Regions from separate parts of the Kitasatospora sp. NPDC058184 genome, predicted to be linked through region 3. Evidence: riboswitches for the same ligand, from Rfam matches in the RefSeq annotation. Region 3 holds a riboswitch; each other region holds the start of a gene.

Region 1 (4,222 bases), on a different contig from region 3:
GGCCGCCGGGTTGTCGGCCATCGGGTAGTGCCCGGACCCCTCGATCATCGCCTTCCGCGCGCCGAGCGCGGCGGCCTGCCGGTCGGCGACCAGCTCCGGCTTCGGGAAGTCGGGGTCCTTGCTGCCCATGACGACCAGGGCCGGGCACCGCACCGCGGCCGTCCAGCCGACCGGCGCCGAGTCGCCGTGGACGTACCCGCGGGTGGCGGTCTTCCGGCCCGGGGTGCGCAGCGCGGCGACCAGCCCGTCCACGTACGCGTCGAAGTCGGCGGGCCTGGCGCCGGGGAAGGCCATCCGGCGCAGGTAGAAGCCCCAGGCGGCCGGCCAGTGGACGAGGGCGGCGCCCATCAGGCCCATGGCGCCGCGCATCAGGGCGCCCTGCGGCGGGTTCTCGACGAAGGCGTTGAGCAGGACGATCCCGGCGACCCGCTCGGGGGCGTCCCCGGCGGCCTTGACGACGGTGGCCCCGGTGTACGAGTTCCCGGCGAGGACGGCGCGTTCGATGCCGAGGTGGTCGAGCAGGGCGAGGACGTCGCCGGCGAGGGCGGCCGGGCCGTAGTCGTCCCAGGTGATCGAGGATTCGCCGAAGCCCCGCAGGTCCATGGTGACGACCCGGTGGCCGGCGGCGACGAGCAGCGGGCGCAGGTGCCGGTACGCGGCCCGGCTGTCGAGCATGCCGGGGAGCAGGACGACCGGGGTGCCGTCGCCCTGCCGGGTGTCGTCGTAGGCGATCCGGCCGCCGGGGACGGTGAGGTACTGGGTGCTCGGGGTGATGGTGCCGTTCATGGGGTCCTCCTCGGGCCGCCGGTGCGGGGCATCGGCGTTGCTGCCGATAGCCATAAAGCTAAGGCTAATAGCCTTAGCCGTCAAGCGGTCGGGCGTCGGAGGCGTCGGAGGCGTCGGAGAAGAGGGGGAAGGGAGCGGTCAGACCCCTTCGACCTTGAACGGGTCGTGCTCGCTGAGCAGCTTCTCCAGCCGGGCCTGGTCCACCCGGGTGACCATGTCGTTGGACTCCTGCCGGTCCCGGATCACCTTCGCCAGCGTGAACGCGGAGCTGACCGTGAAGAGGAGGCCGAGCCCGAGGAAGGCCCGGGTCCACCCGCCGACCGGCAGGTAGACGATCCCCACGGCAAGGGCGGTGCCCGACAGGGCGAAGGACAGGACGGCCTGGAGGTAGTAGGCGGCCGTGGTGCGGGTCTGCATCGGTGCGCTCATGGCGTCAGGATGCTGCGGCCCGGCCGGGCCGCACATGAGTAGGCGTACTCAGATGGGGCCGTGCATGAGGGACCGTTCGTTGACGTCCGATCACCTGCCGCGGGGCTGCTCCGAACGGATGGCTTGGAATCAGAGCCTCCTAGGATTAACGTTTGATAACGCAGCGCGGTTGTCAACGCCGTACCCAGACGGCACCGTGCGCCGTCGCCTAATCCCACCGACCGGCCTCCGGGCAGGTCAGGGAGCCGGGGAACCACGTTCCTTGGGGTGAATCGGCGGGGCTCCGGCCCGGCCGTAGGAGACCTTCCTGCTCCGAACCCGTCAGCTAACCCGGTAGGCGCGAAGGAAGGAAAGGAGCGCGCCTCCGTGGCGTCGACGCACACCCCGGCACACCCGGCCGGCTTCGCAGCCGGTACCCAGCTCCTCGACCACCCCGGCCCGGACGGCCCCGAGGCCTTCGGCCCGGAGGACTTCGCCGCGGAGGCCGAGACCAACCGCCACCGGATGCCGCGTCAGACCCGCGGAACCTCCCCGCTGCTCGGCGTCACCGCCGTCGCCGCCACCCTGGGTGCCACCGGCTTCACCTCGGCGACCCCGGCCGCCGCCCCCGCCATCGAGGCCCCGGACGAGACGGCGGTCGCCCTCTCCGCCGACCCCGGCCTCGCGCTCGCCGCCCGCATCCAGAACCAGGCCGACAGCCAGCGCACCGCCGCCGAGGAGACCGCCCGGCTCCAGGCCGCCCAGGAGGCGGAGGCCAAGGCCGCCGCCAAGGAGGCCGAGGCCAAGCGCGCCGCCGAGGAGGCCGAGCGGGCCAAGGCCGCCGCCCTCACCCTCCCGGTGACGGACTACCGGCTCTCCGCCCACTACGGCCAGAGCGCCCGCTACTGGGCCAACCTGCACACCGGCCTGGACTTCGCCGCCGACACCGGCACCCCGGTCCACGCGCTCGGCCAGGGCACCATCACCTCGGCCGGCTGGGCCGGCTCGTACGGCTACCGGATCGTCGAGACCCTGCCCGACGGCACCGAGATCTGGTACTGCCACCTCTCCGCGATCACCAAGGGCTCCGGCAAGGTCGCCGCCGGCCAGCAGATCGGCAAGGTCGGCGCGACCGGCAACGTCACCGGCCCGCACCTGCACATGGAGGTCCGCCCCGGCGGCGGCGCCCCGGTCGACCCGGAGCCCTGGCTCCAGCAGCGCGGCCTCAACCCCTGACGCACCCGCCCTGAGGCACCCGCCCGGGCGGACCCAGCGCGAAGCCCCCGGCCCGGAGCACCAGCACCGGACCGGGGGCTTCCGCGCGGCGTCTCACTCCTCGGCGGGCAGCTGCGCCAGGTACGCCTCGATCTCCTCCTGGCCCGGCTCCGGCGCCAGCTCCGGGAACTCCGTCACCAGCAGCTGCGGCAGCCCCGGCACCGTCCACTCGCCGAACAGGTCGAGCGCCGCCTCGACCGCCGCCTCCTCGAACCGCCCGAAGTCCCCGGCCAGTTCCTCCGGCATCGGCCGCCCCAGCGCGGTCAGCTCCGCCAGGTTGCGGTAGCTGCGCCGCATCAGGCCCTGCTCCAGCAGCCGCCGCGCGCCGTCCGTGGCCATGCCGACCGACAGCACCCGGCCCGGGCCCCAGCCCTGCTCGTCCGGCTCGTCCAGCCAGCCGGCCGGTGCCAGCGCCTCGTACGCGGCCAGCCGCTCCTCCTCCGGGAGCTCCCCGAAGCCGGCCAGCCAGTCCCGCACCGCCGCCGGGTCCGTGACGTCCACCCCGTACGCGTGCAGCAGCAGCGCGTACAGCCGGGGCCAGGTCACCAGGTCGGCGCGGCGCAGCAGCCCGGCCGCGACCTCGCCCTGCCACTCGGCCTCCGCGTGCAGCCGCTCCTGGCGCTTGGCGTTCAGCCGCCGGGACGCCCGCTGGTGGTCGACCAGCAGCCGGACGGCGTCGCCGTAGGCGAACGGGTCCTCCTCGGGCGCGGGTTGGACGTACAGGTGGAGCCGCTCGTACAGCAGGTGCTCCACCGCGTCGGAGGTCAGTTCGGGCCAGCCGTCGTGCATCCTGCCCTCGCCCAGCTCCAGCAGCGCCAGCACCGCGCGCAGCGGCCCCTCGGCCACCGGCGCGCGGCCCTGCTCGGCCGCCCAGGCGAGCAGGTCGGCGGCCTTGGTGCGCGGGGCGAGCCGCAGGTCTTCGTCGTTCATAGTCCGAACGGTAGCCGCCGGGCGGGGATAGGGTCGGCAGCCATGGTCCCCGTACGACTCACCGGCCCGCGCCTGGCCGTCCGCGAGTACCACCACACCGAGGAGGAGGTGGACGCGCTGCACGCGCTGTTCGGCGACCCCGAGGTCACCCGCCACCTGCCCTTCGGGCCGAGCGGCCGGGAGGACTGCGCCGACCAGATCGAGCTCTACCTGGAGGAGGCGATGGCCGAGGAGCGGGACACCTACCGGCTCGCCGTCACCAGGCTCGCCGACGCCGAGGAGCCCGGGGACGCGACGCCGATCGGGCAGGCCGCGCTCACCCTCGACGGGCACGGCGCCGCCGACCTCGGGTGCGTGCTGGCCCGCGGGTCCTGGGGCCGGGGCTACGCGGGCGAGACCGTCGGCCTGCTCCGCGACTTCGCCTTCGGCACCCTGGGCCTGCACCGGCTGACCGCCCGGACCGCCGCGGCCAACCCGGCCCCCGGCCGGGTGCTCACCCGGCTGGGCTTCCGGCCGGAGGGGCGGCCTCGGTCCGACGGGTCCGAGGGCGGGGTCCGGTCCGCCGGGTCCGCGGGCGGCGACCGGTCCGACGCGTACCTCTTCACGCTGCTCGCCGAGGAGTGGCCGGGCCCGGCCGCCCGGGTGGAGGGGGGTTAACCCCACCCCGGATCCGCCAGGCCTCCGGATCACGGCCGGGCGGCGCGTCCACCAGACTGGACGCAGTCAGCGGGACGAACGAGCGACAGACGACAGCACGAGGGGCCGGGGGCCGGGAACATGAGCAGCAGCCGCAGCGTGGAGGACCGGGAGTGGGACGTTCTGG
Region 2 (4,222 bases), on a different contig from region 3:
GGGGTCCGGGTGCGGTTCAGCCGGACCGGGGAGACGGCCGACGAGCTGATCCGCCGTCTGGTGCGGGCCGAGCCGCAGGGCCGTCCGGTGGTGGTGGTGTCCACCGACCGGGAGGTCGCGGAGGGCGTGCGGAAGGCGGGCGCGCGCCCCGTGGCGTCGGTGCTGCTGCTGAACCGGCTGGCCCGGCCCTGAACCCGGGGAGGTTCGCATGATGCCTGGTCAGGGCCTGTTTCGGAGCATTGTGCGAGTCCGGTGAAGTCAGTGTGGGGACCGGAGTTCACGCCTTCGGGGGAGTGGCAAAACGGATAGATCTTCACTAGGGTCTGGCGTCAAACCTATTTTCCGGAATCTCATCCCATCAGGTGAGCCCGTTGGAAGAAGGAGCCGGTCCCTTGGCCTCCCACCGCCGTCCCAAGCAGCCGAGCCGCGCACGGATCTCCGTGCTCACCGCGGCCGCTGCGACCGCGGTCGCCCTCTCCGCCCAGGTGGCCGCGCACGCCGCGCCGCAGCCGAACAAGACGGACGTCAAGGCGCAGATCGACCAGCTCCAGGAGGAGCAGGAGCAGGCGGCCGAGAAGTACAACGGCGCCAAGGAGCGGGCCGACCAGCTGCGCAAGCAGGCCGACCAGCTGCAGGACCAGGTGGCCCGCGGCCAGGAGCAGATGACCCAGCTCCAGGGCGGCCTCGCCGAGGTGGCGGGCGAGCAGTACCGCAGCGGCGGCATCGACCCGTCCGTCCAGCTGATGCTCTCCTCGGACCCGTCCGGCTACCTGGACAAGGCCTCCACCGTCCAGCAGGCCAGCACCAGTCAGGCCGAGGCGCTCAAGGGGCTGCTGGACCAGCAGCGCCGGCTGGACCAGGAGAAGACCGAGGCGGCCGCCGTGCTCGCCTCGCTGGACACCACCACCAAGGACCTGAACCAGGCCAAGTCGGACGTCAACACCAAGCTGAAGGCCGCCCAGGACCTGCTGAACTCGCTGAGCTCCGCCGACCGCGCCGCGCTGCGGGCCCAGCAGGCGCAGGACGACCGCGCCTCGCGCGGCAGCGACCGGGTCGACCTCGGCAGCCTGCCGCCGGCCAGCGGCTACGCGGCCACGGCGCTGGCCAAGGCGATGAGCAAGCAGGGCTCGCCGTACGTGTGGGGCGCCACCGGGTCGACCACCTTCGACTGCTCGGGCCTGATGGTCTGGGCGTACGGGCAGGCGGGCGTCTCGCTGCCGCGCACCTCGCAGGAGCAGGGCCACTACGGCACCCGGATCCCCTCGCTGGACCAGGCCCAGCCGGGCGACCTGGTGATCTACGGCCCCGACATGCACCACGTCGGGATGTACATCGGCAACGGCATGGTGGTCCACGCGCCGCACACCGGTGACGTGGTGAAGGTGATGAAGGCCGACGCGATGTCGATCAACACCATCCGCCGGGTCTGACGGACCGACATGCCCGAGGGGCTCCCGCGGGGGCCTGTGAAAAGCGCCACCCCCGTTCGGGGTGGCGTTTCGGGTTTCCGGCCCTTCGACGACCACATGGTGAGAACCGATCAGCCTTGTGTGCGTCAATGGTCACCATCGGTCATTTTCACAAAGGAACTTGGGTAATCTTCTGTCTTTTTTCTGACAAGGATTTGAACCGATCACGGTTCAGTTACTAGGGTCATGCTCCGAACCACCGCACTGTCGATCGCCCAGCCAGGGTGGCGGCGGTGGTTACCGTCGAGTTCGCAAGGCAGCGGGACAGGTCGAAGCGACTGTCCGACAGGGGAGCCCAGTGGTAGGGGGCGCTGCGGAGCGGAGCCGGGGAACCACGTTCCTCCGGGGTGAATCGGCGCCAGGTCGGCCGGTGGAACGGCCGTGAGGCGTCGTAGGGCATGCTTCCGGCCCGAACCCGTCAGCTCACCCGGTAGGCGGCCGTAGGAAGAAGGAGTCCGCCTTCGTGGCGTCCCATCGTCGTCCCAAGCCCGCCGGCCGCGCCCGGGTCTCGATCCTGACCGGCGTCGCCGCCGCAGCCGTCGTCCTCTCCGCGCAGGGTGCCCACGCGGACCCGCAGCCGACCAAGGAACAGGTCAAGGGGCAGGTCGACCAGCTCAACGAGCAGGCCGAGGTCGCGACCGAGAACTACAACGCCGCCCAGGCCAAGCAGCAGGACCTGGAGAAGCAGGTCTCCGGCCTGCAGGACCAGGTGGCCCGTCAGCAGGCCCAGGTCACCGAGCTCCAGGGCGGCCTCGCCGAGATCGCCGGCGAGCAGTACCGCAACGGGGGGATATCCCCCACCGTCCAGCTGATGTTCTCCTCCAGCCCGGACAGCTTCCTCAGCCAGGCCGACGCGCTGAACCAGGCCGGCAGCACCCAGAAGGGTCAGCTGAAGGAGCTCCAGGAGCAGCAGCGCAAGCTCGACCAGGACCGCAACGAGGCCCAGGGCAAGCTCGCCGAGCTGGAGTCGACCACCCAGCAGCTGAAGGCCTCCAAGGACGAGGTCCAGGGCAAGCTGAAGGCGGCCCAGGACCTGCTCAACACGCTGACCGAGCAGGACCGCCAGGCGCTGCGCCAGGCCGAGGAGAAGGCCGCCGCCGAGGCCAAGGCCAAGGCCGACGCCGCCCAGGCCCAGCAGCAGCAGGCCGACCGCGCCTCCCGCGACAACAGCCGCGGCAGCCTCTCGGCCCCCACGACCACCGCTCCGGTGAACGTGGCCCCCGGCAGCTCGCGCGGTGCCGCCGCGCTGTCCGCCGCCGCCTCCAAGATCGGCAGCCCGTACGTCTGGGGCGCCACCGGCCCGGGCTCCTTCGACTGCTCCGGTCTGATGGTCTGGGCGTACAACCAGGCCGGCGTGTCGCTGCCGCGCACCTCGCAGGCGCAGGCCTCGGCCGGCACCCGGCTCGGGACGGACCTCTCCAAGGCCCAGCCCGGCGACCTGCTGATCTTCTACACCGACGCCCACCACGTCGGCATCTACGCCGGCAACGGCCAGGTGCTGCACGCGCCCAAGCCGGGCGCGTCGGTGCGCTACGAGGCGGTCACCAACATGCCGCTGACCGGCATCGTGCGGGTCTGATCCCCGCTCGGACGTCTCCAGGCCCGGTCTCCCCCAGGGGAGGCCGGGCCTGCGGCTTTTCCGGCGGCTCGATCTGATGTCCGATTAGGGAGTGAATATTCGGGTTGGGAGGGGTTTGGACTCGCTTGCCCGGACTCGCTAACGTCTGCCACCGGACTCCCGCTCGACGGCCGCCCGTCCCGGTGCGGCGGCGGGGGCCGCGCCGCAGGATTGGAGCCGCTGCCGCCATGCCCGTGCACCGCCGTTCCCAACTGCTCGCCCGGGCGCTGGTGCTGACCGCGGCCGCCGCCACCGCGTTGGGCGCGGCCACCGGAGGCAGCGCCCAGGCGGCCCCCGCCAGCCCCGACCCGGGCGACCGTCAGGACGTCAAGACGCAGGTCGAGCAGCTGTACGACGAGGCCGAGCAGGCGTCCGAGAGGTTCAACGCCGCGCAGGAGGCCCAGCGGCGGCTCCAGGGCGAGACCACGATCCTCCAGGGCGAGATCGCCCTCGCCCAGGACCAGCTCAACGGGCTGCGCGGCGACCTGGCGATGGTGGCCGGGGCCGAGTACCGCGGCGGCGGGATGACCCAGACCGCCCAGCTCATCCTCTCGCCCGACCCGGAGGGCTACCTGGCCCGCGCCCGCACCCAGGGCCAGGCCGCCGTGCGCCAGCAGGAGACCCTGCACGAGCTGATCACCCGCCAGCGCCGGCTCGACCAGCGCCGCACCGAGGCGGCCGACAAGCTCGCCGAGCTGGACCGGACCCGGCGTTCGCTCGCCGACAGCAAGCAGCAGGTCCAGCAGCGGCTGGCCGGCGCGCAGAAGCTGCTGAACGGCCTGGGCACCGTCGAGCGGGCCCGGCTGGCGGTCCAGGACGCCCGGGACGCCGAGCAGCGCGCCACCCGGGGCACCGACCGGCTGGACCTCGGCACCGCCCCGCCCGCCTCCGAGCGCGGGGCGGCCGCGCTGGCCGCCGCGGTGCGGATGATCGGCTCCCCGTACGTCTACGGGGCCACCGGCCCGCACGCGTTCGACTGCTCCGGTCTGATGTACTACAGCTGGCGGCAGGCCGGAGTGACCCTGCCGCGCACCTCGCAGGCCCAGGCGTACGCCGGGCAGCGGATCAGCCTGTCCGAAGCGCGACCGGGAGACCTGGTGATCTTCTACCGGGACATGCACCACGTCGGCATGTA
Region 3 (4,222 bases):
ACGCCTGGTTGCGCGAGCACTCCCCGGTGCACCGCACCACCCTGCCGAGCGGGGTGGAGGCCTGGCTGGTGACCAGGTACGCGGACGCCCGGCAGGCGCTCGCGGACAGCCGGCTGTCGAAGAACCCGGCGCACCACAGCGGGCAGGCGCACCGCACCGGCCGGGTGGGCATCCCGGGCGAGCGGCAGGCGGACCTGATGACCCACCTGCTGAACATCGACCCGCCGGACCACACCCGGTTGCGCCGGCTGGTGTCGAAGGCGTTCACCCCGCGCCGGGTGGCCGAGTTCGAGCCGCGGGTGCAGCAGCTCACCGACCGGCTGATCGACGGCTTCGCGCAGCGCGGTTCGGCGGACCTGATCCACGAGTTCGCCTTCCCGCTCCCCATCTACGCGATCTGCGACATGCTCGGGGTGCCGGCCGAGGACCAGGACGACTTCCGCGACTGGGCAGGGATGATGATCCGCCACGGCGGGGGCCAACGCGGCGGCGTGGGGCGGGCGGTGAAGCGGATGCGGGCGTACCTGCTGGAGCTGATCCACCGCAAGCGGGCGGACCTCGGGGACGACCTGATCTCGGGCCTGATCCGGGCCGGCGACCACGGTGAGCACCTGACCGAGAACGAGGCCGCGGCGATGGCCTTCATCCTCCTGTTCGCGGGTTTCGAGACCACCGTGAACCTGATCGGCAACGGCACCTACGCGCTGCTGCGCAATCCGGAGCAGCGCCGGCTGCTGCAGGAGTCGGTGGTGCGCGGGGAGAGCGCGCTGCTGGAGACCGGGATCGAGGAACTCCTGCGCTACGACGGGCCGGTGGAGCTGGCGACCTGGCGGTTCGCGACCCGTCCGCTGACCATCGGCGGGGTGGACATCCCGGTCGGCGACCCGGTGCTGGTGGTGCTGGCCGCGGCGGACCGCGACCCGGCCCGGTTCGCGGCGGAGAACACCCTGGACCTGGCCCGGAAGGACAACCCCCACCTGGGCTTCGGGCACGGCATCCACTACTGCATCGGCGCTCCGCTGGCGCGGCTCGAAGGGCGTGCCGCGCTGGCCACGCTGCTTTCCCGGCTGCCCGATCTGCGGCTCGCGGAAAGCCCGGAGAATCTGCGCTGGCGGGGTGGTCTGATCATGCGTGGCCTGCGCGAACTCCCGGTGGAATTCAGTCCGGAGAGCCGTTCCCCGCACGCCCCTCCGCACCCCGTTCCGGATGCCTCTTCGACGCCTCCGACCTGCTGAGATCGCGCTGACGGGACGTCGCCGATCGCCCGCCGACGGGGGTGTGAACACCCATCAATCCGGACATAACGCCGCTGTTGGTAGGCGATCGGACACGGGCCGTAATTGTTGTGTGATATCGGTGATATGAGCTTGTGATTGGTCTGATGATCTGTCTACTCTCCCTGGAGTTCGCAGCTGCGGACCTCGTACGCGGAACGCCGAATCCTGCCCGCCGCGTCACGGGAAACCGACCAGAACCCTGGGCAGGGGCGGGGGAACCAGGTTTGTTGCCGTCTCCCCACGGCTTGGGGTGAAGCCGCCCGAGCGGAATCGTTTCCGCGTACGGCGGCCGGGCCACCTCCCGGTCCGAACCCGACAGCTCACCTCGCAGGCGTACGGAGAGGGACCTCTTCATGCTGTTCGTTGGAACTGGCCGTCACCGTCGTCGCACCCAGGCCGAGAAGGCCATCGCCGTCGCCGGTGTGGCCGGCGTCGGACTCGCGATGCCGCTCCTCACCGCCACCGGCGCCTCCGCCGCCCCGGCCTCCACCTGGGACTCCGTCGCCCAGTGCGAGAGCGGCGGCAACTGGAGCATCAACACCGGCAACGGCTTCTACGGCGGCCTCCAGTTCACGTCCAGCACCTGGAAGGCGTACGGCGGCACCGCCTACGCGGCGCAGGCCAACCAGGCCAGCAAGGCCCAGCAGATCTCGGTCGCCGAGAAGGTGCTGGCCTCGCAGGGTCCGGGCGCCTGGCCGGTCTGCTCCCAGAAGGCCGGTCTGACCAAGGGCGGTGCCCCGGCCTCGGTCGACACCTCCTCGGACGCCAAGCCGCAGTCCGCCCCCAAGCAGCAGGCCCCGAAGCCCGCCGCCAAGCCCGCCGAGAAGCCGGTCGCGCAGAAGCCCGCCGCCCAGAAGCCGGCCCAGAAGCCCGCCGCGCAGCCGGTCCAGCAGGTCGCCCCGCAGCAGCAGGCGCAGCCGCAGACCCCGGGCTTCTCCGGCAAGGCCGGCTGGGACGCCGACGCCAAGGTGTACTGGTACCAGAACAACGGCGGCTGGTACTGGACCAGCCACCAGAGCGTCTACCAGCAGTACGCCGGCCAGGCCGCCGCCCAGCCGCAGTACGCCCCGCGCGCCGCGCAGCAGGCCCCGCAGGCCGCCGGCCACGACTACACCGTCCGTGCCGGTGACACCCTGTCGACCATCGCCGCCGCCCAGGGCGTGTCCGGCGGCTGGAGCGCGCTGTACGAGCAGAACCACTCCACCGTCGGCGGCGACCCGAACCTGATCATGCCCGGCCAGGTGCTGCACCTCGGCTGAGCCGCCCCGCCCGACGCCGGGACCGCCCGCGGCCGGCAGCACCCCGAGACCGGGGTGCCCGCCGGGGCGCCCGCCGCCGCGCCGGAGCGCTCGGCGTCGACGCCGCTCCACCCCGCCGTCCGAAGGGGGCCGGTCCTACCGGTCCCCTTCGTCCGCATTCGCCCGCTCCGGTGGGACAAGCTGGGACAAGCAGGTGAACTACCGGTGGGTAGCAGGGCCACACGGTGAGACGGGACCGAGGCCGACGCGGCCACGGCAGCCCGGGCGGTTAGGCTCTGGTCGTAACGACTCCGCAATCGTCCTGCTGGCAGCACCACCGTCAGACCGGACCCTGCTCTCGCAAGGAGATGCCTCGTGCCGTCCATCGATGTCGTCGTAGCCCGTGAGATCCTCGACTCCCGCGGCAACCCCACGGTCGAGGTCGAGGTCGGCCTCGACGACGGCAGCACGGGTCGTGCCGCTGTCCCGTCGGGTGCCTCCACCGGTGCCTTCGAGGCGCTGGAGCTGCGCGACGGCGACAAGAACCGCTACTTCGGCAAGGGCGTCGAGAAGGCCGTCCTGGCCGTCATCGAGCAGATCGGCCCGGAGCTGGTCGGCTACGACGCCACCGAGCAGCGCCTGATCGACCAGGCCATGCTGGACCTGGACGCCACCCCGGACAAGTCCTCGCTCGGCGCCAACGCCATCCTGGGCGTCTCGCTGGCCGTCGCGCACGCCGCCTCCGAGGCCAGCGACCTGCCGCTGTTCCGCTACCTGGGCGGCCCGAACGCGCACGTCCTGCCGGTCCCGATGATGAACATCCTCAACGGCGGGTCGCACGCGGACTCCAACGTCGACATCCAGGAGTTCATGATCGCCCCGATCGGCGCGGAGTCCTTCTCCGAGGCCGTCCGCTGGGGCGTCGAGGTCTACCACACGCTCAAGGGCGTGCTGAAGGAGCGCGGCCTGTCCACCGGTCTGGGCGACGAGGGCGGCTTCGCCCCGAACCTGGACTCCAACCGCGAGGCCCTGGACCTCATCGTCGAGGCCATCGAGAAGGCCGGCTACGTGCCCGGCCGTGACGTCGCGCTGGCCCTGGACGTCGCCTCCTCCGAGTTCTACGAGGACGGCGCCTACCGGTTCGAGGGCAAGGACCTCACCGCCGCCGAGCTCATCGAGTACTACGCCGAGCTGGTCGCCGCCTACCCGCTGGTCTCCATCGAGGACCCGCTGGACGAGTCGGACTGGGCCGGCTGGAAGGCCATGACCGACAAGCTGGGCGACAAGGTCCAGCTGGTCGGCGACGACCTGTTCGTCACCAACCCGGCCCGTCTGGCCCGCGGCATCGAGACCGGCACCGCCAACGCGCTGCTGGTGAAGGTGAACCAGATCGGTTCGCTGACCGAGACCCTGGACGCCGTCGAGCTGGCCCAGCGCAACGGCTACCGCTGCATGATGTCGCACCGCTCCGGCGAGACCGAGGACGTCACCATCGCCGACCTGGCCGTCGCCACCAACTGCGGCCAGATCAAGACCGGTGCCCCGGCCCGCTCCGAGCGCGTCGCCAAGTACAACCAGCTGCTGCGCATCGAGGAGATCCTCGACGACGCCGCCGAGTACGCCGGCCGCGGCGCCTTCCCGCGCTTCCGCCACGAGGGCTGAGCGCTCCCGGTAGCGCACGCCTGACCGGTGCCCCGCCGTTCACCC

The links. A riboswitch is a leader RNA that binds a small molecule or an ion and turns the genes downstream of it on or off. The one in region 3 is predicted to bind cyclic di-AMP.
Region 1: linked by a shared signal. The riboswitch ahead of ACFVXH_RS28190 (M23 family metallopeptidase) and the one ahead of ACFVXH_RS08655 (transglycosylase family protein) in region 3 are both predicted to bind cyclic di-AMP.
Region 2: linked by a shared signal. The riboswitch ahead of ACFVXH_RS02310 (NlpC/P60 family protein) and the one ahead of ACFVXH_RS08655 (transglycosylase family protein) in region 3 are both predicted to bind cyclic di-AMP.

The regions. Positions count from the first base shown of each region.
Region 1 is NZ_JBHVVE010000016.1:203,794-208,015, forward strand. It holds gene ACFVXH_RS28180 (alpha/beta fold hydrolase) at 1-840, opposite strand, end outside; gene ACFVXH_RS28185 (YiaA/YiaB family inner membrane protein) at 925-1,215, opposite strand; cyclic di-AMP (ydaO/yuaA leader) riboswitch at 1,411-1,569, shown strand; gene ACFVXH_RS28190 (M23 family metallopeptidase) at 1,582-2,430, shown strand; gene ACFVXH_RS28195 (hypothetical protein) at 2,524-3,399, opposite strand; gene ACFVXH_RS28200 (GNAT family N-acetyltransferase) at 3,442-4,056, shown strand; gene ACFVXH_RS28205 (sensor domain-containing protein) at 4,177-4,222, shown strand, end outside.
Region 2 is NZ_JBHVVE010000001.1:504,728-508,949, reverse strand. It holds gene ACFVXH_RS02320 (NYN domain-containing protein) at 1-192, shown strand, start outside; gene ACFVXH_RS02315 (C40 family peptidase) at 393-1,430, shown strand; cyclic di-AMP (ydaO/yuaA leader) riboswitch at 1,769-1,922, shown strand; gene ACFVXH_RS02310 (NlpC/P60 family protein) at 1,933-3,048, shown strand; gene ACFVXH_RS02305 (NlpC/P60 family protein) at 3,276-4,222, shown strand, end outside.
Region 3 is NZ_JBHVVE010000004.1:2,056-6,277, forward strand. It holds gene ACFVXH_RS08650 (cytochrome P450) at 1-1,235, shown strand, start outside; cyclic di-AMP (ydaO/yuaA leader) riboswitch at 1,457-1,625, shown strand; gene ACFVXH_RS08655 (transglycosylase family protein) at 1,631-2,536, shown strand; gene eno (phosphopyruvate hydratase) at 2,891-4,177, shown strand.